DNA from 3 places in the Micromonospora sp. NPDC000316 genome. Region 3 is predicted to be linked to each of the others. Evidence: predicted binding sites of a transcription regulator. Region 3 holds the regulator's gene; each other region holds the start of a gene.
The links. Region 3 encodes HrcA, which represses chaperone genes, less so after heat shock. Its sites were predicted from a motif close to GGTTNGCACNCTCNNNNNGAGNGTGCNAACC; they were not measured.
Positions count from the first base shown of each region.

Region 1: a site for HrcA is predicted at 7,342-7,372, ahead of groES (co-chaperone GroES). Genes of this name have one in related genera too.
Region 2: a site for HrcA is predicted at 4,951-4,981, ahead of groL (chaperonin GroEL). Genes of this name have one in related genera too.

Region 1 is NZ_JBIAZG010000006.1:324,992-334,840, reverse strand. Features, by position in the region: gene ACFY2Q_RS16370 (DUF4142 domain-containing protein) at 1-420, opposite strand, end outside; gene ACFY2Q_RS16365 (DUF1707 domain-containing protein) at 545-871, opposite strand; gene ACFY2Q_RS16360 (ROK family protein) at 891-2,072, opposite strand; gene ACFY2Q_RS16355 (sugar ABC transporter permease) at 2,096-3,355, opposite strand; gene ACFY2Q_RS16350 (ATP-binding cassette domain-containing protein) at 3,352-4,176, opposite strand; gene ACFY2Q_RS16345 (sugar ABC transporter substrate-binding protein) at 4,286-5,380, opposite strand; gene ybaK (Cys-tRNA(Pro) deacylase) at 5,560-6,039, opposite strand; gene ACFY2Q_RS16335 (methyltransferase domain-containing protein) at 6,050-7,246, opposite strand; gene groES (co-chaperone GroES) at 7,504-7,818, shown strand; gene groL (chaperonin GroEL) at 7,889-9,532, shown strand; gene ACFY2Q_RS16320 (molybdopterin-dependent oxidoreductase) at 9,676-9,849, shown strand, end outside.
Region 2 is NZ_JBIAZG010000004.1:213,793-223,641, forward strand. Features, by position in the region: gene ACFY2Q_RS11860 (S8 family serine peptidase) at 1-1,640, shown strand, start outside; gene ACFY2Q_RS11865 (GNAT family N-acetyltransferase) at 1,741-2,676, shown strand; gene ACFY2Q_RS11870 (hypothetical protein) at 2,764-3,009, shown strand; gene groL (chaperonin GroEL) at 3,136-4,758, opposite strand; gene ACFY2Q_RS11880 (hypothetical protein) at 5,029-6,213, opposite strand; gene ACFY2Q_RS11885 (cold-shock protein) at 6,342-6,545, opposite strand; gene ACFY2Q_RS11890 (GNAT family N-acetyltransferase) at 7,015-7,536, shown strand; gene paaN (phenylacetic acid degradation protein PaaN) at 7,707-9,380, opposite strand; gene ACFY2Q_RS11900 (GNAT family N-acetyltransferase) at 9,432-9,849, opposite strand, start outside.
Region 3 is NZ_JBIAZG010000003.1:55,628-65,476, reverse strand. Features, by position in the region: gene ACFY2Q_RS08505 (PhoH family protein) at 1-990, opposite strand, end outside; gene ACFY2Q_RS08500 (serine hydrolase domain-containing protein) at 1,124-2,509, opposite strand; gene ACFY2Q_RS08495 (histidine triad nucleotide-binding protein) at 2,506-2,865, opposite strand; gene ACFY2Q_RS08490 (SDR family NAD(P)-dependent oxidoreductase) at 2,928-3,689, shown strand; gene ACFY2Q_RS08485 (16S rRNA (uracil(1498)-N(3))-methyltransferase) at 4,012-4,746, opposite strand; gene dnaJ (molecular chaperone DnaJ) at 4,748-5,890, opposite strand; gene hrcA (heat-inducible transcriptional repressor HrcA) at 5,964-6,986, opposite strand; gene ACFY2Q_RS08470 (DUF4870 domain-containing protein) at 7,183-7,836, shown strand; gene hemW (radical SAM family heme chaperone HemW) at 7,897-9,120, opposite strand; gene ACFY2Q_RS08460 (enoyl-CoA hydratase-related protein) at 9,140-9,849, shown strand, end outside.

The DNA.
Region 1 (9,849 bases), on a different contig from region 3:
GAGGCGGGTGACGAAGATCTGGTCGAACCGGGCGCCGGAGGCCTTCTGCATCTCGGCCAGCCAGCCCTTCTGCTCGGCGGTCGGCTCGCTGGGAATCGTCGCGCCGAGCTTGTTGGCGGCGTCCACGACGAGCTGGTCGAGCTTCTGGTGCTCGTTGGCGATGCCCGCGCCGATCTCCCGTACCTTGGCCGACTGCCCCTTCTCGGCGGCCATCTGACCGGCGGGCATCTCCCACAGCCCGGCCAGCCGCACCCCGTTGAGCAGCGTCATGTCGGCGGCGTTGAGCTGTTGGCCCCCGGCGGGCGCGGCGACGGCCACGCCGGGCAGCACACCGATCCCCGCGACGATCGCGATGAGCAGCATCGCCGCTCGATGGGCCCGGTTGCCCGGCTGGCGACGGGCGGATCTGAGCGGTGCCATGTCTGGGGTGCCTCCTCGGTCCGGACCGAAACGCGTCTGGACCGGGCAGCCGTCAACTGCCGGCTGCCCGTCCGCCCACTGGTACGGACTTCCCGCTCGATCAGTTCATCGGCGCGGGCGCGGATCAGCGGGTGACGGCGAGGAAACCGCCGAGCAGCAGCAGTGTGATTGCGGCGACGGCGAAGAGCACGAGCAGCTCCCGGCGGCCGCGCCCGACGGGGTCGCCGCTGCCCGGGGTTTCGACGCCGGAGCCCGGCAGGGCCGGCAGGGCCGGCAGGGCCGGCAGGTCACGGGTCAGCACCGCCAGGTCACCGAGGGTGCGCGCGGTCCATACAGCGGCCGCCCGCTCGGAGAACTCGTCAAGGGTCAGCCGGCCCGCCGCGGTGTGGAGGTGCAGCTCGGCGACGACCCGGTGGCGGTCGTCGTCGGAGGCGCGCAGCTCAACATCCACGCCGGACAGGGTACGCGGATCAGCCCACGTCGAGGGGGTCCGCGAGGAGCCGTTCGAAGGCCAGTTCGGCGGCACCGATCAGAGGCGCGTCCTCGCCCAGTTGGGGGGTGCGCAGCCGGACGTGCTCCAGGCACGCGCCGAGCGCGTTGGAGTTGAGCCGGCTGCGGACCTGGGCTGCCGCGGCGAGGTAGAGGTCCCGCATCGTGCCACCGAAGATGACCATCTCCGGGTTGAAGACGTTCACCAGGTTGGCCACCCCGAAGCCGAGCCAGTCACCGGCCTGGCGTACCGCCGTTTGGGCGCGGGCGTCACCGCGGTCGGCGGCGTCGAAGACGGCAAGCAGCGCCTGGCGGCCGCGGGCGTCAGAGCGGCCGGCGGCGCGGAGCAGACTGTGCTCGCCGATCTCGGTCTCCCAGCAGCCCCGGGAGCCGCATTCGCAGGGCCTGCCGTCGCGGACCACCTTCATGTGGCCGACCTCGCCGCCGTAGCCGCCATGCCCGGTCAGCCGGCGTCCTCCGGCGATGATGCCGGCGCCCACGCCGACGTCGCCGTACAGGTAGATGACGTTGTCGCAGCCGGCCGCGACGCCTCGGGCGTGTTCGGCGAACGCCGCCACGTCGGCCACGTTTCCCACCGTGATCGGAACATCGATGCCGAGTTCGGCGCTGAGTGTCGCCCCGATCGGCTCGTCCACCCAGCCGGTGGTGGGGCCGAGCCGGACCAGGCCGTCGTCCCGCCGGACCATGCCGCAGACGGCCACGCCGGCGCCGACGCATATCGCGTCGGCGGGTATCGCCTGCTGCATGTCCTTGACGGCACCGGCCAGCAGCGGCGCGGCCTCCGCGGCCAGTAGGCCGCGTGGTCGGTCCAGGTCCCGGCGGTCCAGCACCGCGCCGCCCAGACCGACGCGGGCAGCGCGCAGCCGGTCCACCTCGACGGAGTACGCGTACGCGTACACCCGGTCGGATTCGGGCCGGACGACAAGTGACGGACGTCCGGCCCGGCCGGTCTCCTTCGGAGTGCCCTCGCTGACCAGCCCGACTGCGGTCAGGTCGGCGGTGAGCGCGCCGATGGTGCTGCGGTTCAACCTCAGTGTGGTGGTCAGTTCGGCTCGTGTGGTCGCCCCGTGGACGTGGACGTGGCGCAGCAGGGCTCCGAGGTTCTGCCGCCGGACCTCGTCCTGGCTTGGTGCCGGGCGCATGTGCTGTCACCTCCCCCGCGTGGTCAGCGGGTGCCGGTGGCGGCTGCCCGGCGGCGGGAGAAGGCGTCGACGCTGGCGGCGAGCATGAGCACCATGCCGGTGACCACGTACTTGACTCCCGCGCTGTAACCCATCAGGCCCATTCCGTTGTCGATGACCGCGACCACCGCTCCACCGAGGACGGCGTCGAAGACCCGACCCTTGCCACCGAAGAGGCTGGTGCCGCCGATCACCGCCGCGCCGACTGCGTAGAGGAGTACGTTACTGCCCCCCGTGTTGGGGTCGACCGAGTTGGCTCGGCTGGCCGCCACGATGCCGCCGACGGCAGCCATCGAGGAGCAGATGACGAAGACCGAGATCCGGATGCGGTCCACTTCGATGCCGGCGCGTCGGGCAGCTTCCCGGTTGCCGCCCACAGCGTAGATGTGGCGGCCGTAGCTGGTTCGCTGGAGCACGAAGGTCCAGATGATGAGCAGAACGGCGATGATCGGCACCACGATCGGCACGCCCTTGAGGGAGACGACGAGCACGTTGCGGCTGCGCTCCAGGTTGAGGATGTAGACCGCCGCGCCGAGCAGGACGGCGAGCCCGACGATCCGGACGGCCACGACGGCCAGTGGATCGGTGATCAGGCCCCGGGCGACCCGGTTGCGGTGCCGCAGCAGTTGCACGGCCGCGTAGCCGGCGACCGCGATGATGGTCAGCGCCCAGCCCAGGACGGGGCTGAGGTTGCGGTTGGCGATGGCGACCAGCACGTCGTCGCGTACGGAGATGTTGGTGCCCTCCTTCATGAGCATCAGCACGATGCCCTGGAAGGCGAGGAATCCGGCGAGGGTGACCACGAAGGACGGAATGCCGATCTTCGCGACCAGCAGGCCGAGGGTGGTGCCGATGACCACGCCGGTGGCGACGGCGGCGAGCACGGCTACCCACCAGGGGTAGCCGAGCACGGTGACCACATTGGCGAGTACGGCGGCGCAGACGCCGCTGGCGAAGCCGGCGGAGAGGTCGATCTCGCCGAGCAGCAGCACGAAGACCAGGCCCATCGCGATGAGCGTGACCGCCGCGCCCTGGGTGAAGAGGTTGGCGAAGTTGCCGGCGGACAGGAACGACGGCCGCATGACAGCGAAGACGGTGCAGAGCACGAGCAGGCCGAGCACCGCCGGTAGCGCGCCGACGTCGCCGCCGCGTACCCGGCTCCAGTAGGCGTGGACGTGGCCTCCGACGGTCGGCGGCGGTGTGACGGCTGCGGGGCCGTCCTTCCGCACGGCGGTGGTGGTCATCGGTCGCCTCCTGAGGTCGAGTCGGCCAGCTGGTTGCCGTTGCCGTTGCCGCCCGTACCCGGGTCGGTGGCGAGGCCGAGCCCGCCGGAGCGCCCTGCGGTGATCAGCTCGACCACCTGGGAATGGGTGATGTCGGTGGTCTTCACCTGGGCGACCATCTGGCCCAGGTACAGCGCGGCGATGCGGTCGGAGACCGCGAAGACGTCGTTCATGTTGTGCGAGATGAGCACCACGGCGAGGCCGTTGTCGGCGAGCCGGCGGACCAGTTCGAGCACCTGGGCGGTCTGCGCGACGCCGAGTGCCGCGGTCGGCTCGTCGAGGATGACGAGCTTGCTGTTCCACAGCACAGCCTTGGCGATGGCCACTGTCTGCCGCTGGCCGCCGGAGAGGCTTGAGACGTGCTGGCGCAGCGAGGTGACGGTGCGTACGGAGAGCCCGGCGAGGGTCTCGGCGGCGAGCTGTTCCATTGTCGGTTCGTCCAGGACGATGCCGCTGCGCTTCTCCCGGCCGAGGAACATGTTCTGCACGATGTCGAGGTTGTCGCAGAGCGCGAGGTCCTGGTAGACGACCTCGATGCCGAGGGCTGCGGCGTCGCGCGGGTTGCTGATGTGCACCTGCTCGCCGTTGAAGAGGACTTCGCCGGCGTCGGTGGGGTAGATGCCGCTGATGCATTTGACAAGGGTCGACTTGCCGGCGCCGTTGTCACCGACGAGCGCTGTCACTTCGCCGGGGTGGACGGTGAAGGCGACGTCGCGGAGCACCTGGACGGGACCGAAGCTCTTGTCGATCCCGCGTAGTTCCAGCAGGGGGGTCGCGGTCACGGGGTCTCCTTAGGGAGGGTCGGGGCACGTCCGGCGGGCGCCGCCCGGCACGGGAGGGTGCTCCCGTGCCGGGCGGCGGGTGTCGTCCCGGCGGGTACTGCGTCGTCGGTCAGCTGATGCCGGCGTCGGCGCAGAGCTTGGCGTACGCCCCGGCGCAGACCGCTTCCTTGGTCACGTAGCCGTCGGCGATGACGTCCTTGACGTTCTCCTTGTAGATGGCCTTCGGGGTGAGCAGCACCGAGGGGACGTCGCGGCCGCCCTCGGGGTCCTTCACCGTCTGGCCGGTGTCCTTCTTCTCGCCCTTGGCCAGTGCGATGGCCAGGTCGGAGGCGGCCTTGGCCTCTTCCCTGACCGCCTTGTAGACGGTCATGCACTGGTCGCCGTTGAGGATGTTCTGCAGGCCCTCGGTGCTGGCGTCCTGCCCGGTGACCGGGACCTTGCCGTTGAGCTTGTTCTTCTTCAGCACCGAGATGGCCGCGTTGCCGAGGCCGTCGTTGGCGGCGAGCACGCCGTCGATCTTGCCGTTGGCCTTGGTGAGCTGCTGCTCGAAGATCGTCGTGGCCTGCGCGTTGTCCCAGGCCGGTACGGCGTCCTCGGGGCCCTTGACGTATTCCTTGGCGTCGAACTTCGGCTTGAGCACCGAGTCGTAGCCGTTCTTGAAGAGGGTGGCGTTGTTGTCGGTGGGGGAGCCGTTCAGGTACGACACGACAGGGTTCTTGGCACCCTGTGCGGTCAGGCACTTGACCAGGCCCTCGCCCTGGAGCTTGCCGACGGTCTCGTTGTCGAAGCTGACGTAGTACTGGGCCGAGCCGCCCAGGGTGAGCCGGTCGTAGTCGATGGTGGCGACGCCCTGCGACTTGGCCTTGTCGAGCACTGCCTTACCGGTGCCGGAGTCCAGGTTGACGATCATCAGGACGGTGACGCCACTGGTGATCATCTGGTCGGCGATGGTCTGGAAGGCGGACTTGTCGTTCTGCGCGTTCTGGATGTCGTACTGGACGCCGGCCGCCTCGAACGCTTCCTTGAGGAACTTGCGGTCCGCGGTCTCCCAGCGGACGGACGACTTGCTGTCCGGGAGGATCACGCCGATCTTGGGAGTCTTGGCGGTGCTGGCCTGGTCGTCGCCGGAGTCGTTGCCGCAGGCGGTCATGCCGCCGGTCGCGAGCAGGCCCACGGCGGCGATGGTGAGGATCCCCTTACGCATGTGCAGGGTCCTTTCGGAAGGTGGGGGAGGTGTAGTTTTGTTGTGTCCGGCAACGTATTTCGCCGCGCGCCGGGTCCACAAGACCGCGCAGGTGGCGAGTTTGTTGATAGCGATAACAATTCAGCAACGCGACTGTTACGCCCCGGTCATCCGCCAGGCGCCGACCGTCATGAAAGTCCTCAGTGGGCTTGCAGTGCCGCAGTGCGCGCCTCGGTGAGCGCCACCAGATCCGCCGCGGCCAATTCGAGTTCCAGACCGCGCCGGCCAGCGGAGACGTAGATCGTCGGCAGGTCCAGAGCGGACTCGTCAAGCACTGTGGGCAGCCGCCGGCGCTGCCCGAGCGGGCTGATGCCGCCCCGCACATAGCCGGTGGCCCGCTCGGCGACAGCCCGGTCGGCAAGCGTCGCCCGCTTACCGCCCACCGCAGCCGCGAGGGCCTTGAGGTCCAGTTCCCCGGTGACCGGTACGACGGCCACGGTGAGCGCACTGTCCACCTCGGTCACCAGCGACTTGAACACCCGCTCCGGTGCCACCTCGAGCGCCGCCGCAACCAGCGCGCCGTAGTTCGGCGCGTCCGGCGACACGCGGTACGGATGGATGCGATGCGCGACCCCATGCTTGACCAGCAGTGCCGTCGCCGGAGTGCCCTGTCCCGCCACGCCTGAGAACCTAGTCGACCGGCTGGCACACCAGGACGGTAGGCGACCCGGCCACCCGGGTCAGCACCAGACTCGCCGCCTGGTCGCCGGCCAGCCGCAGGTCCTTCCGGAGCTGCTCCGGGGTGAGCGCCGAACCCCGCTTGAGGATCTCGACCCGCCCCACCCGGCGGTCCCGCAGCAGTGCCCGCAGGCGCTTGAGCGAGAACGGCAGCACGTCGGTGATCTCCAGGCAGCGCGCGTACGGGGTGCGGGTCGGCTGGTCGGCGTAGAGGTAGGCGATGCTCGGGTCACCGAGGGTGGCGTCCAGTTCGTCGGCTAGTTCGGCGACGAGGTGTGCGCGGACCACCGCCGAGTCCGGGTCGTACAGGTAGCGGCGCGGTGGCCCGACCGCGGCCTCGGCGGCACCCGAGCCGGTGAGCTGGTGGCGGCGGATCTCGGCGCCCTCCTGCCGGTAGAGGGTGGCGCGGCGGGTCGCCTGGGCCAGCTCGCCACACCAGAGCGCGGCCTCGACGAGGTCGCCGTCGACGCTCACCCACTCCGCCTCCGCGCCGGGTGGGATGAGCGCGTGGTCCAGCCCCGGCGCGACCTTCACCACCGTGCGTGGCACCCGCTCGGCCAGCCCGGTCACGAAGTCCCACGGCGGCGAGTAGGAGCGCGGGTCGAAGATCCGCCGGCCGGTGCCCGCCCGGCGTCGGGCCGGGTCGCAGAAGACGCCGTCGACCCGTGACACGTCGAAGGCTGTGGCGTCGCCGCACTCGACAGTGAACAACTCGGCAAGCCCGGCCGCGGCGGCGTTGGCGGCGGCCATCGCGGCGGTCACCGGATCGGCCTCCACCCCGTACACCCGGATGCCGGCGCGGGCGGCGGCGAGCGCGTCGGCGCCCAGGCCGCAACCGAGGTCGGCAAGCGTGTGCACGCCGGCCGCCCGTAGCCGTTCGGCGCGGCGGTCCGCGACGACCCGGCGGGTGGCCTGCTCCAGCCCGGCGCGGGTGAGGAACATCCCAGCGGCGGCCGGGCCGAACTTGCCGATTGCCCGGTGGCGCAGCTCGGCCTGGGTGAGCGCCGCCGCGGCCAGCGCGGGCGGCACCCCTGTCGCGCGCAGGGCCGACGCCGCGGCCAGCGGGTCGCCGCCGGCCAGCCCGGCCGCCGCCGCGAGTGCGGCCGACCCCTCGGGGGTACGCAGCGCGGCCAGTTGGTCGAGATCCACCCGGTCATTCTCCGGGTGGATCCGGAAATCCACGCTGGCGGGGCGCGACTCGCTGGCACTCTCCTTGACGGAGTGCTAGCCACGGAATAACCTGCGATTAGCACTCTCACCCCGAGGGTGCCAGCTCCCGGGTCTCGGCCCGGGCGCGCAACGCCAGGCGGACCGGCACCCGCGACGACGGTCCCGCCCGGTGGCATGAGGCAATTGACGCTGGCCGGCCGCGCCGGCCGGTAACGAAACCAGTACCCCAGGAGGGTATGCCCGTGACTACCGCGACCAAGGTTGCGATCAAGCCGCTCGAGGACCGCATCGTGGTCCAGGCGAACGAGGCTGAGACCACCACGGCGTCGGGCATCGTGATCCCCGACACCGCCAAGGAGAAGCCGCAGGAGGGCACTGTCCTCGCTGTGGGCCCGGGGCGCGTCGACGACAACGGCAACCGGGTTCCGGTTGACGTGCAGGTCGGCGACACCGTCCTCTACTCGAAGTACGGCGGCACCGAGGTCAAGTACGCCGGCGAGGAGTACCTGGTGCTCTCCGCCCGCGACGTCCTCGCGGTCATCGAGAAGTAAGCAACCGATCAGTGTCGTCGCCCCGGTCCGGCTCGCCGGGCCGGGGCGACGTCGCTTCGAAGGGACATACATGGCGAAGATCCTCAGCTTCTCGGACGACGCCCGGCACCTGCTGGAGCACGGTGTCAACGCCCTTGCTGACGCGGTCAAGGTCACCCTCGGCCCGCGCGGGCGCAACGTCGTCCTGGACAAGAAGTTCGGTGCGCCGACGATCACCAACGATGGTGTGACCATCGCCAAGGAGATCGAGCTCACCAACCCCTACGAGAACCTCGGCGCGCAGCTGGTCAAGGAGGTGGCGACCAAGACCAACGACGTCGCCGGCGACGGGACCACCACCGCGACCGTGCTGGCGCAGGCGATGGTCCGTGAGGGCCTGCGCAACGTCACCGCCGGGACCAACCCGGCCGGCCTCAAGCGGGGCATCGACGCGGCGGCCGCCAAGATCTCCGAGGCGCTGCTCGGTCGGGCCGTCGAGGTCGCCGACAAGAAGTCGATCGCGAACGTGGCGACGATCTCCGCGCAGGACGCCACGATCGGCGAGCTGATCGCCGAGGCGATGGAGCGGGTCGGCCGCGACGGTGTCATCACCGTCGAGGAGGGCTCGATGCTCACCACCGAGCTGGAGGTGACCGAGGGTCTCCAGTTCGACAAGGGCTTCATCTCGCCCAACTTCGTCACCGACCTGGAGGGCCAGGAGTCCGTCCTCGAGGACCCGTACATCCTGGTCACCACGCAGAAGATCTCCGCGATCGAGGAGCTGCTGCCGCTGCTGGAGAAGGTCCTCCAGAACAGCAAGCCGCTGCTGATCATCGCCGAGGACGTGGAGGGCCAGGCGCTCTCCACCCTCGTGGTCAACTCGCTGCGCAAGACGCTCAAGGTCTGCGCGGTAAAGGCCCCGGGCTTCGGCGACCGCCGCAAGGCGATGCTCCAGGACATCGCCATCTCCACGGGCGCCGAGCTTGTCGCCCCGGAGCTTGGCTACAAGATCGACCAGGTTGGCCTGGAGGTGCTGGGCACCGCCCGGCGCGTCGTGGTCGACAAGGAGAACACCACGATCGTCGACGGTGGCGGCCAGAAGGCCGACGTCGAGGACCGGGTCTCCCAGATCCGCAAGGAGATCGAGGCCTCCGACTCCGACTGGGACCGGGAGAAGCTGGCCGAGCGGCTGGCGAAGCTCTCCGGTGGCATCGCCGTGATCAAGGTGGGTGCGGCGACCGAGGTCGAGATGAAGGAGCGCAAGCACCGCATCGAGGACGCCATCGCGGCGACCAAGGCTGCGGTCGAGGAGGGCACCGTGCCCGGCGGCGGCGCCGCCCTGGTGCAGATCCTTTCGGTGCTCGACGACGACCTGGGCTTCACCGGTGAGGAGAAGGTCGGCGTCTCGGTCGTGCGCAAGTCGCTCGTCGAGCCGCTGCGCTGGATCGCGCAGAACGCCGGTCACGACGGCTACGTCGTGACCCAGAAGGTCGCCGACATGCAGTGGGGCCACGGCCTCGACGCCGCCACCGGCGAGTACGGCGACCTGGTCAAGTCCGGCATCATCGACCCGGTGAAGGTGACCCGCAACGCGGTCACCAACGCCGCCTCGATCGCTGGCCTGCTGCTCACCACGGAGAGCCTCGTGGTGGAGAAGCCGGAGCAGGCCGAGCCGGCCGCCGCGGGCGGCGGGCACGGCCACGGCCACGGCCACCAGCACGGGCCGGGCTTCTGACCCGCAGCTCCACCGTTTCCGGGGCGCACCGCCGATGGCGGTGTGCCCCGGTTCGTCTCCACGGTGATCACTGAGCGTCGACGGTGATCAGTGAGCGTCGACGCCGTTGGCGGGTCGGCGAGAGGACCGCGCACACTGGGCCGATGAGCACCACGTCGCGTCGGTACGCCGCGCTGGCCGGAGTCACCGCCGCCGCCGCCACGATCGGCATCGCCGAACCGGTGGCCGTGCTGACCGGCCCCCGATCGGCACCGCTTGTCGCGGTCGGCGGGGCTGTCGTCGACGCTGCCCCCGAGCCGCTGAAGCATTTCGCCATC
Region 2 (9,849 bases), on a different contig from region 3:
CGAGCACCTGGCGGCCCACCGCCGACCCGACCGACGCCGCACGCGCCGGCCGGGCCGCGACCGGGTGGCTGGTCGGCCTAGGCGTGTTCGGGCCGCTGGCGTTCACCGACCCGGAAGAGATCACCCTGCTGCTTGTCGGCACCCGCGACGTGCCGTTCTGGGTGGCGGTCGCCGCCGGTGCCGGGCTCGCCGTCGCGGTCCTGGTAGCCATCGGGTACGCGGTGCTGCTGGCCCGGCCGAAGGCACGCACCCCGAGCCGTCGGGTGGCCGCGTTGACGGCTGCGGTGCTGCTGGTGACGGCTGCCGTCGTCGACGTCGGGCCGGGGCAGCCCGGGCTGCACGGCGAGCGGCTGCTTGTGGTGCTGCGCGAGCAGGCCGACCTGAGCGGCCTGCCGGCCGGCACACCGGGGCGGGTCGGACGCGACGCGCGGGCGACCGAGGTCTACCGCCGGCTGGTGGCCACCGCCGAGCGGAGCCAGGCCAACCTGCGTCGGGACGTGACCCGGCTACGACTCGACCCGGTGCCGTACTACCTGGTGAACGCGCTCGAGGTGGACGGCGGCCCGTTCGTGCGGGCCTGGCTGGCGCGGCGGCCCGAGGTGGCCCGGGTGCTGGTCAGCCAGCGCCTGCGGCCACTGCCCGCCCCGGCGGGGCAGAGCCGGGGCGCCGCGCCGGCACCCACCGGCCCGGCGTGGAACATCCGGCAGATCGGCGCCGACCGCGTCTGGTCACAGCTCGGGGTGACCGGAGCGGGCATCGTGGTCGGCAGCTCCGACTCCGGGGTGGACGGGGGCCACCCGACGCTGCGGGCCGGGTTCCGTGGCGGGGACGACTCCTGGTACGACCCGTGGAACGGCACCCGCGCCCCGAACGACATGGGCGGGCACGGCACCCACACGGTCGGAAGCGCGGTCGGACGGGACGGCATCGGGGTCGCGCCGGACGCGCAGTGGGTGGGTTGCGTCAACCTGGACCGCAACCTGGGCAGCCCGGGCCACTACCTGGACTGCCTCCAGTTCATGCTGGCCCCCTTCCCGACCGGCGGTGACCCGTTCACCGACGGCCGACCGGAGCGCGCCCCACAGGTGCTCACCAACTCGTGGGGCTGCCCGCCGATCGAGGGCTGCGACCCGGGCGCGCTGCTGCCGGCCACCGCGGCGCTGGATGCCGCCGGGATCTTCGTGGTCGCCGCCGCCGGCAACACCGGCCCGTGGTGTGGGTCGATCGACGACCCGCCCGCGCCGTACGCGAACGTGCTGACCGTGGGCGCGGTCGACGCGCAGCGGCGGGTGGCGGAGTTCTCCTCGCGCGGGCCGGTGGCCGGCGGCGTGGGCAAGCCGGACGTGCTGGCCCCGGGGGTGGGAGTGGTGTCGGCGATGCCCGGCGGCGGGTACGCGGCGCTGGACGGCACCTCGATGGCGACCCCGCAGGTCGCCGGAGTGGTCGCGCTGATGTGGTCGGCGAATCCGGCGCTTGTCGGCGACCTGCCCCGGACCCGGCAGATCCTGCGCGACACCGCCACCCCTGCGACGCCCACCTACCGCTCCGGCAACCCGGCCGACGCCTGCGGCGGCCCCGCCAACGTCACAGGCGCGGGCCAGGTCGATGCCTACGCCGCCGTCCGCGCCGCCCGGCCATAAGCAAGGGCACCTTATTAACGCCTCGTGTATAGGAAGGGACCCTTCCTAACGCGGCGGGCGGGAGCACGGCACGACGAGCGGTGATCTAGGGTCGGCCACCATGACCGCCGAGATCATCGTCACCGAGCTGACCTCCGATCTGGTTCCCAGCGTGGTACGCCTCTGCGCACAGGCTCTCGACCTGACCGAGGACGCGACCGAGGCGGCAGCCATCGTGGACGTGCTCTGGCCCCGGGCCGCCGCCGACCGTCAGGTGGTTGCGCTGGGCGCGTACCGGGGGGCCGATCTGGTCGGCGTGCTGCTCTGCTCGGTGTCGTCGAGCGACCCGTCCGCCGGGCACGTCGACCTCGTCGCGGTGCTGCCGGATGAGCGCCGCAGAGGTGTCGGCCGGACGCTGCTGGGTCGGGCCGAGCGGGTGCTCGCCGAGCGCGGCGCGACAGAGGTGCTGCTGGCCGGCAACCCGCCGTACTACGCGTGGCCGGGCATCGACGTCCGCTACACGGCTGCGGTCTGCGCAGCCCTCGCGCTGGGCTACCAGCAGGACCGGACCGCCTGGAACATGACAGCCGACCTGTCGTACGACGGGTCGGCGGCGCTGCGGTCCACCGAGGCGGCGGAGCGGCGGCTAGCCGATCAGGGCATCACCGTACGCCGGGCGGAGCTGGCGGACCTGCCGGCGTTGACCGCGTTCGCCCGGTCCACCTTCGGTGGCACGTGGGACGGCGAGTTGGCCGGGTCGGTGGGTCGCGATGGCGCCGGTTGCCACCTGGCGGAGCGGGCCGGCGAGGTGCTGGGTTTCGCCGCGTACGGGTCGTCCCGACCGAGCTGGTTCGGGCCGATGGGCACCGCGCCGGTCGCCGAGGGTTCGGGGATCGGCGGGGTGCTGCTGCGGCGCTGCCTGCGCGACCAGCGGGCAGCGGGGTTGGACCGGGCTCAGATCGGCTGGGTGGGACCGGTGCCGTTCTACTCGGGCAGCGCGGGTGCCCGGATCGAGCGGGTCTTCTTCCTGTACCGGCGAACACTCGATGTCGATTAAAGGGCGAATGGGATATAGACCCAGATAACGCGATTCGCCCCCATCGGTCATCGGCGCCCCCTACCGTTTCGGTAAGAGGAGGCAGCCATGACCACGGATGATGACCAGACCGAGGACGGCCCGCCGATCACCTGGAAGCCTGTCGCCGAACTCCCCGGTCAACTGCCGTTCGACCGACTCGACTACGGCGACGCCGAGCAACTGGCCGAGATGACCACCGACGGCGCGTCGGTGGTCGAGGAGTCGCAGGAGATGGTGGACGCGCCGATCCAACTGCCTCCGCCGTACGACCAGGCGAAGAAACGGCGCAACCAGCGCCCACTGCCCACCTGACAGTCAACGGGCCGAACTGCCCACTGCCCACCTGACAGTCAACGGGCCGAACCACCCACTGCCCACCTGACGACGAACGGGGCGGACCGCGTCAGCGGCCCGCCCCGTTCCGTGTCGGAACTGGACTCAGAAGTCCATCTCTCCGCCACCCGGGCCAGCCGGGGCAGCCGGGTGCTTCTCCGGCTTGTCCGCGACAACAGCCTCGGTGGTGAGGAAGAGCGCCGCGATGGAGGCGGCGTTCTGCAGCGCCGAGCGAGTCACCTTGGCCGGGTCGATGATGCCCGCGGCCAGCAGGTCGACGTACTCGCCGTTGGCGGCGTTGAGGCCGTAACCCGCTTCGAGGTTACGGACCTTCTCCACCACGACGCCGCCCTCGAGGCCGGCGTTGACGGCGATCTGCCGCAGCGGGGCGTCCAGCGCGACCTTGACGATGTTGGCACCGGTCGCCTCGTCGCCGACCAGGTCCAGCTTGTCGAAGGCGGTCTTGCCGGCCTGCACCAGCGCGACGCCACCACCCGGGACGATGCCCTCCTCGACGGCCGCCTTCGCGTTGCGAACGGCGTCCTCGATGCGGTGCTTGCGCTCCTTGAGCTCGACCTCGGTGGCCGCGCCGACCTTGATCACCGCGACGCCACCGGCCAGCTTGGCCAGCCGCTCCTGCAGCTTCTCACGGTCGTAGTCGGAGTCGCTCTTGTCGATCTCGGCCCGGATCTGGTTGACCCGACCCTGGATCTGCTCGGCGTCACCGGCACCGTCGACGATCGTGGTCTCGTCCTTGGTCACCACGACCTTGCGGGCGCGGCCCAGCATGTCGAGGCCGACGGCGTCGAGCTTGAGGCCGACCTCCTCGCTGATGACCTGACCACCGGTGAGGATGGCGATGTCGGCGAGCATGGCCTTGCGGCGGTCACCGAAGCCCGGCGCCTTGACGGCGACCGACTTGAAGGTGCCCCGGACCTTGTTGACGACAAGGGTGGCCAGAGCCTCGCCCTCGATGTCCTCGGCGATGATCAGCAGCGACTTGCCCGACTGCATGACCTTCTCGAGGATCGGGAGCAGGTCCTTGACCGACGAGATCTTGCTGTTGACGATCAGGAGGTAGGGGTCGTCGAAGACGGCCTCCATGCGCTCCGGGTCGGTCATGAAGTAGGCCGAGATGTAGCCCTTGTCGAAGCGCATGCCCTCGGTGAGCTCAAGCTCCAGCCCGAAGGTGTTGCTCTCCTCGACGGTGATGACGCCTTCCTTGCCGACCTTGTCCATCGCCTCGGCGATGATCTCGCCGACGGTGCTGTCACCGGCGGAGATGGAGGCGGTGGAGGCGATCTGCTCCTTGGTCTCGACGTCCTTGGCGAGCTTGGACAGCTCCTCCGAGACGCTCGCGACAGCAGCCTCGATGCCCCGCTTCAGGGCCATCGGGTTGGCGCCAGCGGCCACGTTGCGCAGGCCCTCGCGCACCAGGGCCTGAGCCAGGACGGTCGCCGTCGTCGTGCCGTCACCGGCAACGTCGTCGGTCTTCTTGGCGACCTCCTTGACCAGCTCGGCGCCGATCTTCTCGTACGGGTCCTCGAGCTCGATCTCCTTGGCGATGCTCACACCATCGTTGGTGATGGTGGGGGCACCCCACTTCTTCTCGAGCACGACGTTGCGGCCCTTCGGGCCGAGCGTCACCTTTACGGCGTCAGCGAGCTGGTTCATGCCTCGCTCGAGGCCGCGGCGAGCCTCTTCGTCGAACGCGATCATCTTGGCCATACGGCGTTGTCCTCCTGGACACTCACGGGCCACCCGAGTTGTGTGCCCCGGATGGGCCGCCTGGTGTACGCACCTTGGGACGTCGCCACCTGGCGACGACGACGTCCTTCGGCCGGGCCGGATAGCCCGCGACGACCAGCCATGCCACCCCGGCGTCTCCACGCCGGTGCAACCTGGCCCCACCGTCCCGACCATTGGCACTCACGGTATGCGAGTGCCAATGACTTGTTTAGCACTCTCCCCTGCCGAGTGCAAGCACGATGGGGGCGCTCAGCCGAGTTCCGCCGCCAGTTGGGCGCTGTTCACCGGCGCCTCATAGGCCCGCTGCTCGGTGTACGTGACCAGCAGGCCGACCAACTGGACGAGGTGTGCCGGCAGGGCCAGCAACGCGGTGACCCCGATCACGGCCACCGCCCCGACCGCAGTGCCCGGCGACAACAGCGGGTCCGGACCGAGCGCCACGTTGCCCAGCGACTCCAGTAGGCCCGGGATCAGGCTGCCGACGATCACCACCGCGGCCACGAGCGCCACCCGGCCGAGCATCAGCCCGAGCCGGTCGTGGAACATCCGGAACGACCGGCCGATCGGGTTCTGCCGTTCGAAGAGGTAGACCGGACCGGCCATGCTCAGCGCGAACGCCAGGTAGATGCCCGGCAGTACGCAGAAGCAGACACCCACACCGACGAGCACGCTGATCAGCAGAGTCCAGCCCCACAGGCCGAGCGCCCGGCGCACGCCGTACCGCAGCGCGGCGTCGACGCGGGCCGGCCTGCCGGCCGCCTGCTGCGTGATCACCCAACTGCCGGCGGCCCATCCCACCGCCTGCACCAGACCGAAGAGCAGGCTGCCGCCAACCAACGCCACGAGAAGGATGGCCACGTCGGTGCCGAAGGTCTCCGGCAGCCTGGCTGTCGCATCCGACCCGGGCTCCGCCGCCCACGCGTCCCAGCCCGCCGTCGGGTCCACGGCCAGCGAGATGATCGAGAGGACCGCCGCCGGCAGCACCTGGGTGAGCAGGATGATCGGCACCAACTGCCGCCAGCCCCGACGCAGCGCGCCGTTGAACCGGCTGAGCCAGCCCTGGATACCGGCGCCGGGCGGGGTGACCAGGGCGTCGTTGGGGTCGAGGCCGTGACCCGGCGGGTACCAGCCGACCGGTGCCCCCGGATACCACTGCTGCCCGCCGTAGGGACCCGCGCCGGGCGGGTAGCCGCCGGTGGGCGGGAAGACCCAGCCCTGCGGCGGCGGGCCCCAACCACCCTGCGCGGGATCCCAACCGGGCGGCGGGCCGGAGGGCGCACCGGGCCGCAGACCGGGGGCCGTGCCGGGCGGCATGCCGGGCTGCGGACCGGGGGCCGCGCCGGCGACCGGCGGCGTGCCGGGCGAGGTCGGATCGGACGGACCCTGCTCCCCCGGCCCGAGGGGCGGGGTGGGCGGGGGCGGCTGGTCGGTCATGAACCCTCCTCAGCATCGGCTGGACGGTTCACGATCTTCCAGGGTGGGCATCGCTACCACAGCCCCGACCCGCCGACGACCGGAGGCGATTCACCGGCCGGTCGGACGAGGTTCAGGCGGGGTGATGCTCAGGCGACGACGCGCACGTGCTCCGCCTGCGGACCCTTCTGGCCTTGGGCGATCTCGAACTCCACCCGCTGACCGTCGTCCAACGCCTTGTAGCCGTCCATCTCGATCGCGGAGAAGTGGACGAACACGTCCTGACCGCCGTCGACGGCGATGAAGCCGTAGCCCTTCTCGGCGTTGAACCACTTCACGGTGCCCTGTGCCACGGTGCACTTCCTCACTCTGCGCGGCGTTGCCTGGCAGCGGCGCACGGCAGGGCCGAACGCCTCCCGGCCCACCGCTTCACCGATCGACGTCGACCGCTGAAATGGGTGACCGAAATCGCACGCTACACGAGGAGTGACGGCCGCGCACTACCGCAAATCGGGCACATCCTGGGCGGCGTCGAGCGCGTTCCCGACAGCAGGAGCCATCACCGTTTTCGATCGGAGATATCCACGCTCATGACTGCCGGCGCGGCACGGGCCGCGTTGCCTCACTGGCGCAGACCGCGGAGCAGGATGTCGAGATATCGCTCCACGGCGTCATCGGCGCCCTGGCCACCAGGTTGTGGAACATGGCGCAGGAGCGCAGCGGTGTCGCGTACCTGGGCGACGCACTGGCGTGACCCGGCCGGCCGACGGCGATCGAGCACGTCGAGATCCGTCGTCCATCTCCTGTGATAGGCATGCGGGCATGACCACCGAGCCAGGCCTCCGACCGGCGACAATTCGTCGGGTACGCCCGGAGGACGCCGCCCGGATGCGGGCGCTGCGCCTGGAGATGCTCGCCGACGCACCGCTTGCCTTCTTGGAGACCGTGGCCCAGGCTGCGGCGGTCTCCCACGCCGAGTACGCCGCGCGGATCGCGTACACCTCGCTCGGGCCCAACAGGGCGCAGTTCATCGCCGACCCGGGTGGCCGGCTGGTCGGGCACGCCGGTGGCACGCTGTCCCCGGACGAGCCCGAACTGACCGTGATCTACGCCGTGTACGTCACCCCGGCCCGTCGGGGCACCGGGCTGCTCGGTGAGCTGATCGACGAGGTGGCGGCCTGGTCCCGAGCGTGCGGCCGGCCGGACCTGATGCTGGAGGTGGTGGTCGGCAACGACCGCGCCTACCGGGCCTACCAGCGCCTGGGCTTCATCGACACCGGCGTACGCGTGCCACACCCCACGATCCCCGCCCTGACCGAGCTACAGATGCGCCGCCCCGCCTAAACCCGAGCAACCCGTCCCACGGCAGAGCCACAAAGCTGCCCCACAAAACCGGCTGCGTCCGAACCAGCGTGCCGACAAAGGGTTTCCGGGGCAGCCCGACCCGCGCAGGGATCAAGCCTGACCGCCCGAAGCGGGTCGGGCTGCCCCGGAAACCCCACCACAACGAAAGATCAGACGTGCCGCCGAGACTGCACGATCCGGAACCGGTTCGCCACATAGGCCCCGTCGGTAAGCGCCGAGTTGGCCGCCGCGTTGGCACCGCTGCCGTGGAAGTCGGAGAACGCCGCCGACTGGTTGACGAAGACGCCGCCGGTCAGGTTGCACGACAGGTGCACTCCGACCTCGACAGCCACCGCCTCGGCGGCGTCCAACACCGCCTCGTCGGTCGAGTAGACCCCCGCGGTGAGCGCGCCCTTCTCGCCGACTGTCCGGAGCATCAGCTCCAGGCTGTGCGCTGTGGAGTCGGTGGCGATGGCGAACGAGATAGGCCCGAACCACTCCCGGCCGTAGGTGTCCGCGTCGTCCGCGGCCAGCTTCACGATCGTCGGGGTACGCACCACCGCGTCCGCGTACGCCGGGTGTGCCACGGCCCGCGACTCCAGCACCGGCTCGCCGACCTTTGTCACCTCGGCCAGTCGCTCCAGCACCCCGTCGTTGACGATGGCGCCGGTCAACTCGACACCTCGGGCCGGGTCGGCGGTGAGCTTGCCGACCGCTGCGGCAATGCCGCCGGCCACCTCGTCGAAGCTCTTGTGCCCCTGGTCGGTCTCGATGCCCCCGGCCGGGATGAGGATGTTCTGCGAGGTGGTGCACATCTGACCGCTGTAGAGGGTCAGCGTGAACCCGAGGTTGCGGCACATGCCGGCGAAGTCGTCGGTGGAGTCGATGACGACCGTGTTCAGCCCGGCCTTCTCGGTGTAGACAGACGCCTGCCGGGCGTGCGTCTCCAACCAGTCGCCGTACTCAGTGGAGCCGGTGAAGTCAACGATCTTCACGGACCGGTGCAGGGCCAGGTCACTTGCGAGCTTCTCGCCGGGCGCCTCGGCGGCCAACAGGACCAGGTTCGGGTCGAAGCCGGCCTCGGCGAGCACCTCCCGGGCGTACTTGACGGTGACGGCCAGGGGCAGCACCGCGCGCGGATGCGGCTTGACGATCACCGGGTTGCCGGTGGCCAGCGAGGCAAACAGGCCCGGGTACGAGTTCCAGGTCGGGAAGGTGTTGCAGCCGATCACCAGCGCCACGCCACGGGGCACCACGTGGAAGGTCTTGGTCATCCGCAGCGGGTCGCCCTTGCCGGCGGGCTTCTCCCAGCCGGCCGTGCCCGGGTGCCGGGTCATCTCGGCGTACGCGTACGCCAGCGCCTCCAACGCCCGGTCCAGCGCGTGCGCGCCGCCGGCCTGGAACGCCATCACGAACGCCTGCCCGCTTGTGAACTGCACCGCGTTGGCCAGCTCGAAGATGTGCTTGTGCAGCCGGTCGAGGATCTCCAGGCAGACGCCCACCCGGGCCTGCGGGCCGGCATCACGCCAGGCCGGCAACGCGGCGGAGGCGGCGCTGATCAGCTCGTCGGTGCCGGCGTGCGGATAACGCACCGCCAACTCCACACCGAACGGGCTCGTCTCGGTGGCGATCCGCCCGACCGTGCCGGGCTGGTCGAGAGGAAAATCCCCACCGAGGTACGCCTCGAAGGCAGCCTTGCCGTCGGCGGCGGCGGTCTCGCCGTACACCCGGGGGCTTGGGGATTCGGGGTACGCGGACCAGTAGCCCCGCTCCGTGATCGCGGTCAGCGCGCGGTTGAGGGTGTCGGCGTGCCTGTCGTACAGGGGATGCGGGGTCTCCGTCATGCCCGACATCATGCCTGAGGACCCTGCGCGAGCAGTAGCGCCGACTGCCCGTCAGAGGGTGAGCTGCCAGTTGTTCCAGGATTCCAACGGGCGGAAGCCGAGCCGCTCGTTGATCGCGATCATGTAGCTGTTGCTTGCCGCGTTGAAGGTGTCGATGACGCGTACCGCCGGCTCGTGGGTGAGCAGGTGATGCAGATTTTCGATCTTGGCGAGCAGGCCGAGTCGATGCCCCCGGTGCTCCGGGTCGACGATGGTGATCTGTTGGAAGGCGTGCCAGTCAGCGCTGGCACCCACGTCGAGCAGGGTCCAGGCGACCAGCCGACCGGACGCCTCGTGCCGCATCCCCAGGTGGTAGCGCCGCCGACCTCTGGCCTCCAACGCTCGGTCGGTGCCCCGGATCCGTTCGGCGTCCACCTGCTCCGGCTCCCACTGCACGTCGCCCATCGGCGCGTCCATGAGCAGCCGGCCA
Region 3 (9,849 bases):
CTGGGCTTCCCGCTCGGCATCCCAGCGGGCGTACGCGTCGACGATCTCCCCGACCAGCCGGTGGCGGACCACGTCGGAGCTGGACAACTGGGAGAAGTGCACGTCCTCGACGTTTTCCAGGATCTCCCGGACCACCCGCAGGCCGCTGCTCGTCCCGCCGGGAAGGTCCACCTGGGTGATGTCACCCGTCACGACGATCTTGGAGTTGAAGCCGAGTCGGGTGAGGAACATCTTCATCTGCTCGGGCGTGGTGTTCTGCGCCTCGTCCAGGATGATGAAAGCGTCATTGAGCGTTCTGCCCCGCATGTACGCCAGGGGGGCGACCTCGATCGTGCCCGCGGCCATCAGCTTCGGGATCGACTCGGGGTCGAGCATGTCGTGCAGCGCGTCGTAGAGCGGGCGCAGGTATGGGTCGATCTTCTCGTTGAGCGTGCCGGGCAGGAAGCCCAGCCGTTCGCCCGCCTCGACCGCCGGCCGGGTCAGGATGATCCGGTTGACCTGCTTGGCCTGCAACGCCTGGACGGCCTTCGCCATCGCCAGGTAGGTCTTGCCGGTGCCGGCCGGGCCGATGCCGAAGACGATGGTGTGCGAGTCGATCGCGTCGACGTACCGCTTCTGCCCGAGTGTCTTGGGGCGGATGGTGCGGCCGCGACGGGAGAGGATGTCGAGGGTCAGGACCTCGGCGGGCCGCTCGGTGCTGCCCTGCTCGAGCATGCCGACGGTACGCCGCACGGCGTCAGTGGTCAGGGTCTCGCCTTTCTCGATGAGTTCGAGCAGCTCAGTGAAGACCCGCTCGGCGAGGGCGTTGTCGGCGGGGGCGCCGGTGATGGTGATCTCGTTGCCCCGCACGTGCACGTCGCTGGTGACCGAGCGCTCGACGAGCCGCAGGATCTCGTCGCCCGCGCCGAGCAGATTGACCATGATCTTGGGGTCGGGCACGGTGATCCTGGTCTGCACCCGGGGAGCGCCGGGAGGTGGAGTGCCGGTCATAAGTTGGGCCGAAGGGCCCTGCGCACCTGCTCTCGATCTCGGGCGCCGGGCCCTGCTGGCACGGCGTGCGGACGTTGCAGCCATCGTATCCGTTCAACGCGGGGCGCATCGCGCCCATTTCCGCTGGCCGCGATCAACTCCCGGCCCGGAAGTCGTGCCTGTCGAAGGTCTCCTGGTGGCGGGTGAACCGGTAGGTCGCCCAGTGCATCCGGACCACCGCGCCGGTCTCGTCCCGGGTCAGCCTCAACAGCTCGCCGGCCTCCCGGCCGGAGACGGTCCGGAACACGTCCGGCCGGTCCGGTAGCGGGGCGAAGACCGCAGGTGGGCGCCCCGCCGGGTCGCCGGCCCCGCGCGCCCGCAGTGTGCCGTCGTGCCAGGAGAAGACGTACTCGAAGCCCTCGCCCCACCACCGGCCGAGCACACCCCGCAGAGCCGCCGGTGCGGGTGCACCGGGTCGCCACGGCTCGATGTCGGCCGGGTCGTGCTCGACGGCCTGGGTGAGCAGCCGGTGCGGCAGGTCGAGCAGTTCCGCAGCCGTACCGGAGGAGCCGAGCACCGCGGCGCCCATCGCGCTGGCCGTGCCGTCGCCGCCCCGGCGGCCGTACACGGCGGCCAGGAAGCCGGGCATCGCCCCGTCGTGCCCCACGTGCACCACGCGCTCGCCCTGCGGTACGAGGATCAGCCCGAGACCGAAGCCGGCGCCCCAGAGCGTCTCGTCGGTGGTCGTCACCGGCCAGCGCATCTCGTCAAGGGTGCCGGGGGCGAGAACCGCGCCGGACGGGTCGAGCGCCGCCGGATCGGCGAGGAAGGCCGCCCAGCGGGCCATGTCGGTAGCGGTGCTCCAGAGCTGGGCGGCCGGACCGACCGCGCCGAAGTCGGTAGGTGGCTCGGCATGGGCCTCGTCGGAGTACGCGTCGACAAGGAACCCGGTCGCCGCCGTCGGCTGCGGGGTCACTGTGGTGTCGGTCAGCCCGAGCGGCGTCAACACCCGCTCCGCGAGCACCTCCGCCCAGCTGCCGCCGCGCAGCCGGGCCACCAGCAGGCCGAGCACCGCCACGCCCAGGTTGGAGTAGTGGAACCGACGGGCTGCGGGCAGCACCCGCTCGGCCCGGTCCAGCTCGGCCACCAGCCGCTCGGCGTCCGGCGCGGCAAGGGTGTCCCAGACGTCGCCGAACGGCTCCCGTTGCAGACCGCCGGTGTGCGACAGCAGCCGTCGTACGGTCAGCTCACCGTGCGCCGGCAGGTCCAGGTGCCGGCCCACCGGATCGTCCAGGTCGAGCAGCCCGTCGTCGCGGCACTGGAGGGTCAGCACCGCAGTGAACGTCTTGGTGACCGAGCCGATCCGGAACTGGGTGCGCGGCCCCAGCGCGCTGTCGGTGCCGGTGCCGCCGACGGTGCAGGTCCACAGCGGCCGGTCGGCCCGGTGCAGCGCTGCCGACAGCGCCGGCACCCGGGCGTCGGCCTGCACCCGCCGGACCAGCCGGCCCAACCGGTCGTGCACGTCGGGGCCGGTCGTCACGCCAGGTCCCGGGCGAGCATCGGGCCGAGCGGCGCGCCACCGAGCAGATGCGCGTGCACGTGGAAAACCTCCTGCCCGCCGTACGCCCCGGTGTTGAACATCAGCCGGAAGCCGTCGCCGAGCAGACCCTCGTCCTCGGCCACCGCGGCGGCCGTGGCCAGCACCTCACCGGCCAGGCCGGGATCACCCTCGGCGAGGGTGGCGACGTCGGCGTAGTGCTCCTTCGGAATGACCAGAACGTGCACAGGTGCCTTCGGGTCGATGTCGCGGAAGGCGAGCGTCGTGGCGGTCTCCCGGACCACTGTGGCCGGGATCTCCCCGGCGACGATGCGGCAGAACAGGCAGTCGGATCCCATCGGGGCAGTGTAAGGAAGGGGCCGCTCAAGGCACGCGCGACTCCTGGGGCAGGATGGCTGGCATGACTGCTCGGGCCGTACTGGTGACCGGTTCCTCGCGTGGCATCGGCGCGGCGGTGGCGATGGCGTTCGCGGCCGGCGGTGACCGCGTGGCGATCCACCACCGCGACTCCGCCGACACGGCCGAAGAGCTACGCGGGCGACTGCCGGGTACCGGGCACGTGGTGGTTCGCGCCGACCTCACCGATCCGGATGCGGTCCGGGCCATGGTCGACCGAGCCGCCGAACTGCTCGGCGGGTTGGACGTGCTGGTCAACAACGCCGGGACGTACGGCGACCGCGACGACCCGCACCCGATCTTCGGCGCCTCGTACGGGGAGTGGCAGCAGCGCTGGCGGCAGGTGCTGGAGACGAACCTGACCGGTGCCGGCAACGTCATCTGGTGCGCCGCACAGCACATGCGCGAACGTGGCGGGCGGATCGTCAACGTCTCGTCCCGTGGCGCGTTTCGCGGCGAGCCGCACCAGCCGGCGTACGGGGCCAGCAAGGCAGGGCTGAACGCGCTGGGTCAGTCCCTCGCCGTGGCGCTCGCGCCGTACGGCATCACCGTCGCCACCGTCGCGCCGGGCTTCGTGGCGACCGACATGGTCACCGAGTACCTGGACGGCGAGCAGGGCGCGGCAATCCGGGCGCAGAGCCCGTTCGACCGGGTGGGCCGACCGGAGGAGATCGCCGCTGCCGTGCACTGGCTGGCCTCGCCGCAGGCCGAGTGGGCATCCGGCACGATCGTCGACCTCAACGGCGCGTCCTACCTGCGCAGCTGACCAACCCTACCAACGACCGACCAACGACCGGCAAGCGCCGAGCGGCTCCACCTGCTCATCGTGTCCTTTGCTCTGCTTCAACCACCGCAACACCCAACGACCGAAACCGTTGCGTCCGTTGAAGCAGAGCAAAGGACACCCACAGGTGGTCCGGGCCGAGGCCGGGGCCGGGGCCGGGGCCGGGCCCACCTGGGCCGGCTCGACTCGGCCTGGGTCGGCCTGGCCCGCGCACTGTCGTCCGCCCGGAACCGAGGCTGCGAAGGGCCACCAGACGCGGCTGGGCTGGGCCTGCCCGTCGGGCGTGGAGTGGGTGAAGGTCGGGTTACCAGCGGCCGAGGCGGGTGGCGAGCACGCTGAGCGCGGCCACGCCGGCGGTGGAGGTGCGCAGGACCTCGGCACCGAGCCGTACGGGTCGGCCGCCGGCCTCCCGGAAGGCGGTCAGCTCGGCCGAGTCGATGCCACCCTCCGGGCCGACCACGAGCACGATCTCACCGGCTGCCGGCAGGTCGGCGGTGGTCAGCCGCTCGTCGGCCTCCTCGTGCAGCACGAACCCGGCGGCGGCACCGGCGATCCGGCGGGCCACTGTCGCGGTGGACTCGTCGGGCGCACCGGCCACGACCGGCAGCCACGGCCGGCGGGCCTGCTTGGCCGCCTCCCGGGCGGTGGCCACCCACTTCTCCCGGGCGCGTACGCCCCGGTCGCCGCGCCACTGGGTCACCGAACGGGACGCCGCCCAGGGCACGATCTCGTCCACCCCTACCTCGGTCATCGCCTGCACGGCCAGCTCACCCCGGTCGCCCTTGGCGATGCCCTGCACGGTCACCAGCCGGGGTACGGGCGCGTCCGCGTACCCCCGGGAGGTGATGGTGAGGTCCAGGTTGCCTCGGCCGACGGCGGTGACCACGGCGGCTGCCGTGCCGCCCCGGCCGTCGGCGAGCAGCAACTCCTCGCCGACCCGCAGCCGCTGCACTGTGGCGGCGTGGTGCCCCTCCGGGCCGTCCAGGGTCAGCGCGTCGCCGGTGGGCAGCGCCTGGACCAGGAACAGCGGCGCGGACACCTCAGGCGTGCCCGTTGAACGCGTCGCGCATCCGGGAGAAGAAGCCGCCCTGCTTGCTCAGCTCGGCGACCTCCTCGCCCCGGGTCTTGGCGAAGTCGCGCAGCATCCGCTCCTGGTCCGGGTCGAGCTTGGTCGGCGTACGGACGTCGAGGTGCACGTAGAGGTCGCCCCGGCCGGTGCCGCGCAGGTGCGGCACACCCCGGGCGCGCAGCCGCAGCGTGCTGGCCGGCTGGGTGCCGGCCTTGACGTCGACGGTCTCCTCGCTGTCAAGCGTCTTGATGGTGAGCCGGGTGCCCAGTGCGGCGGCGGTCATCGGCACGGTGACCCGGCAGTGCAGGTCGTCGCCCTTGCGCGAGTAGACGTCGTGCGGCCGCTCGTGGATCTCGACGTAGAGGTCACCGGCGGTGCCGCCGCCCGGGCCGACCTCACCCTGCTGGGCCAGCCGGATCCGCATGCCGTCCTCGACGCCGGCCGGGATCTTGACGGTCAGCGAGCGCCGGGTGCGCACCCGGCCGTCGCCAGCGCAGGTGGGGCAGGGGTGCGGGATGGTGGTGCCGTAGCCCTGGCAGACGGTGCACGGCCGGGCGGAGACCACCTGGCCGAGGAAGGTGCGCTGCACCGACTGCACCTCGCCCCGACCGGCACACGCCTCGCAGGTGGCCAGGTGGGTGCCGGCCGCCGTGCCTGCGCCCGAGCAGGTGGTGCAGAGCACCGCCGTGTCGACGGTGATCGGGGCCTCGACGCCGAACGCCGTCTCGTGCAGGTCCAGTTCGAGCCGCAGGATCGCGTCGGCACCCGGACGGGTCCGCGGACGGGGGCCACGGGCACCGCCCGCCGCACCGCCGAAGAACGCGTCCATGATGTCCTGGAAACCGACGAACGGGCCGGCTCCACCCGGGCCGCCCGGGCCGGCGCCACCGCCGCCCGGGGCGAGCGGGTCGCCGCCCAGGTCGACGATCTGCCGCTTGCGGTCGTCCGAGAGGACCTCGTACGCGGCGTTGATGTCCTTGAACTTCTCCTGCGCCTCCGGGTCCGGATTGACGTCCGGGTGGAACTGGCGCGCCAACTTGCGGTAGGCGCGCTTGATCTCGTCATCGGAGGCTTCCCGGCTGACACCGAGGATGCCGTAGTAGTCCCTGGCCACTGCGTTCCGTGTCCTCATGTTCGTCTCGCGTTGCGCCGACCGGCGGCCGCAGCCGGCCGTCGGCCCTGACCAATCAGTTCTGGGCCAGCAGCTCGCCCACGTAGCGTGCCACGGCGCGCACCGTGGCGATGTTGCCGGGGTAGTCCATCCGGGTCGGCCCCAGCACTCCGAGGCCGCCGACGATTGTGCTGCCCGGGCCGTACCCGGTGCTGACCACGGAGGCGGCCCGGAGGTTGTCGAACTCGTTCTCGTCGCCGATCAGCACCCGGGTCGCGCTCGGCTCGGTCTCGCCGATGAGCTTGAGGAGCACGACCTCCTCCTCCAGGGCTTCGAGGATCGGTCGCAGGGAGCCCTGGAAGTCCAGCAGGCCGCCCCGGGTGAGGTTGGCGGTGCCGGCCAGCGCGATGCGTTCCTCGTGCCGCTCGACGAGCGTTTCCAGCAGCACGGTGGCGAGGGTCGTCATCATCGGACGCAGCCCGGCCGGCGCCTCCTCGACAAGCGCCTGCACCAGCGGCGGTGTGTCGGACAGCCGCGCGCCGGCGAGCTTTTCGTTTACCAGCCGACGCATGTCGGTGACGTCGTCGGCGGGCACCGGCCCGGGCAGCTCCACCAGCCGCTGCTCGACGCGACCGGTGTCGGCGATCATGACGAGCATCAGCCGGGTGGTGGAGATCGGCACCAACTCCAGGTGCCGCACGGAGGAACGGGCCAGGCTCGGGTATTGCACGACGGCGACCTGGCGGGTCAGTTGGGCGAGCAGCCGGACTGTGCGGTGCACCACGTCGTCCAGGTCGACCGCGCCGACCAGGAAGCGCTCGATGGCCCGGCGCTCGGCCGGGCTGAGCGGCTTGACGCGGGACAGCCTGTCGACGAAGAGCCGGTAGCCACGGTCGGTGGGCACCCGACCGGCACTTGTGTGCGGCTGCCGGATGTAGCCCTCCTCCTCCAGCACGGCCATGTCGTTGCGGACCGTGGCCGGGGAGACCCCGAGCTGGTGACGCTCGACCAGCGCCTTGCTGCCGACCGGCTCCTGCGTGGAGACGTAGTCCTCGACGATGGCGCGGAGCACGGCGAGCTTGCGGTCGTCGAGACCCATCCTCCGCACCTCCTGTCGCACGTCGGCCGCCGGCCCACAGGGGCCGACGGACCGTCCTGGCACTCGACTGTAACGAGTGCCAGTCTACGTCGGCACGTCCACCGACGCGATGATCAAGTGCCTCGCTGTTCGTTCAGTCGGCGGCTCGGCGGTGTCGCTCTGGTGCGGCGTTGCCGCCCACCCCTACCGTGGCAGCATGACTGAACCACCTCGCCCACCCGGTGCGGGAGATCCTGGCGGCTACCCGCCGGACCCGACCTCCCCGGGCTCGCCCTACTCGTCCGAGCCGCCCACCGCACCACTGTCCGGGGCACCCGGCTCGGGCGGCTATCCCCCAGCCGGTGGCTATCCGCCGCCCACCGGTGACCAACCGACGTCAGGCGGCTACCCTCCGCCCGGTGGCTATCCGCCCCCGGGTGGCTATCCCCCGCCGGGTGGTTACCCCCCGGGCGGTCCCACTGGCGGGTATCCGACCGGCGGCGCCTACGGCGGCCCCGGCGGCGGCTACGCCAACAACGAGGACAAGACCTGGGCGCTCGTCGCGCACTTCGGCGGTGCCGCCGGCGCGCTGATCAGCTTCGGCCCGCTGGGCTTCGTCGCCCCGCTCATCGCCTTCCTGGTCCGCGGCAACCAGTCGCCTACCGTGCGGGCGCACGCCCTGGCCGCGTTGAACTTCCAGATCCTCTGGTCGATCATCGCGTTCGTGCTGCTCTTCGTGAGCTGGTGCCTGCTCTTCCTGCCCAGCATCGCCGTCGTGGTGATCCAGATCCTGTTCGGGATCATCGCCGGCATGAAGGCCAACGAGGGCAGCCCCTACCGCTACCCGATGTCGGCCACCTTCATCAAGTGAACCGGGTCGGCCGCTCCCCCGGCCGGCCCGGCACACCGCCGCAGGCCGGGGAGCGTCGGCTCAGGGCAGCAGGTCGCGGACCACTGCGTCGGCGAGCAGTCGGCCGCGCAGGGTGAGCACCGCCCGGCCAGCCGCGTAGTCCTCCGCGGCCAGCAGGCCGTCGGCAAGCGCCCGCTCGGCGCCGGCCCGGCCGACGGTGTCGAGCACCGTCAGCGGAAGGCCGCTGGCGAGCCGCAGCCGCAGCATCACGTTCTCCATGTGCGCCTCGTCGGCGGTGAGCACCTCACGGGCCAGGCCCGGTGACGCTCCGGCGGCCATCCGCTGGGCGTACGTCGTGGGGTGCTTCACATTCCACCAGCGCACCCCGCCGACGTGGCTGTGCGCCCCGGGGCCGAGCCCCCACCAGTCCGCGCCGGTCCAGTACAGCAGGTTGTGCCGGCACCGGGCGTCGTCGGTGCGCGCCCAGTTGGAGACCTCGTACCAGGACAGGCCGGCCGCGTCGAGGGCGGCCTCCGCGGCCAGGTAGCGGTCCGCGGCGACGTCGTCACTGGGGTACGCCAGCTCGCCGCGCTTCATCCGGGCGGCGAGCCGGGTGCCGTCCTCGACGATGAGGGCGTACGCGCTGACGTGGTCCACCCCTGCGGCGACCACCTGCTCCAGCGAGGCGGCGAAGTCCTCGGCCCGCTCCCCCGGCGTGCCGTAGATCAGGTCCAGGTTGACGTGCTCGAAGCCGGCGTCGCGCGCCTCCAGGGCGGCGGCGGTGGCCCGACCGGCGCTGTGTGTGCGGTCGAGGATCGCCAGCACACCTGGGGAGGCGGACTGCATGCCCAGCGAGATCCGGGTGTAGCCGGCCGCCCGCAGCAGCTTCAACGATTCCGGGGTGACCGACTCCGGGTTGGCCTCGGTGGTCACCTCGGCGTCGGCGGCCAGCCCCCAGGTGCGGTCGATGCCGTCCAGGATGCGGGCCAGGTCGTCGGCGGGGAGCAGGGTGGGCGTGCCGCCGCCGACGAATACCGTGTCGACCCGGGGCGGTGGGTTGTCGCCGAGCACCCGGGCGGCGAGTGCCAGCTCGGCGAGCACGGTGTCGGCGTACCCCTCGCGGCTGGCGCCGCCGCCCAACTCGCTCGCCGTGTACGTGTTGAAGTCGCAGTAGCCACAGCGGCTGGCGCAGAACGGCACGTGCACGTACACGCCGAAGCCGCGCCGACCGACCGCGCGGGTGGCGGCGGTGGGCAGCGAACCGTCGACGGGGACGGTTTCACCATCTGGAAGGACGCCGGGCATGGCCACTAGTGTGCCCGGCATGACCTCTCCCGACGTCCTCGTGCGGGTCGCCACGGCCCGTGGGGTGACCACCCTCACCTTGGACAGCCCGCACAACCGCAACGCGCTCTCCACCGCCCTGATGACGCAACTGCTGACCGGGCTGGCCGACGCGGTCGCCGACGACACGGTCCGGGTGATCGTGCTCGACCACACCGGCCCGGTCTTCTGCTCCGGAGCGGACCTCAAGGAGACCGCCATGGCGTACGCCAGCGGGACGGTGCCGGCCGCGATGCTCGGTGACGTGCTGGCGGCGCTCTGGGACTGCCCGAAGCCCGTGCTGGCGAAGGTCGCCGGTCCGGCCCGGGCCGGCGGGCTGGGCCTGATCGCGGCCGCCGACCTGGCGGTCTGCGCCGAGGAGGCCACGTTCGCGTTCACCGAGGTGCGCATCGGCGTGATCCCGGCGGTGATCTCGGCGACCGTGCTGCCCCGGCTGCACCCGCGTGCCGCCGCCGAGCTGTACCTGACCGCTGACACCTTCGACGGCCGACGGGCCGCCGAGATCGGCCTGGTCACCGCCGCCGTGCCGGCGGACGGGCTGGACGCGGCGGTGGTCCGGTACTGCGACTCGCTGGTGCGCGGCGCACCGGCGGCGTTGGCCGGCGCGAAGGGGCTGCTGCGCCGGCCCGGCACCGCCGAACTGCGCGAGGACCTGGCCCGGTTGTCCGCGCTGTCGACCGGCTACTTCCT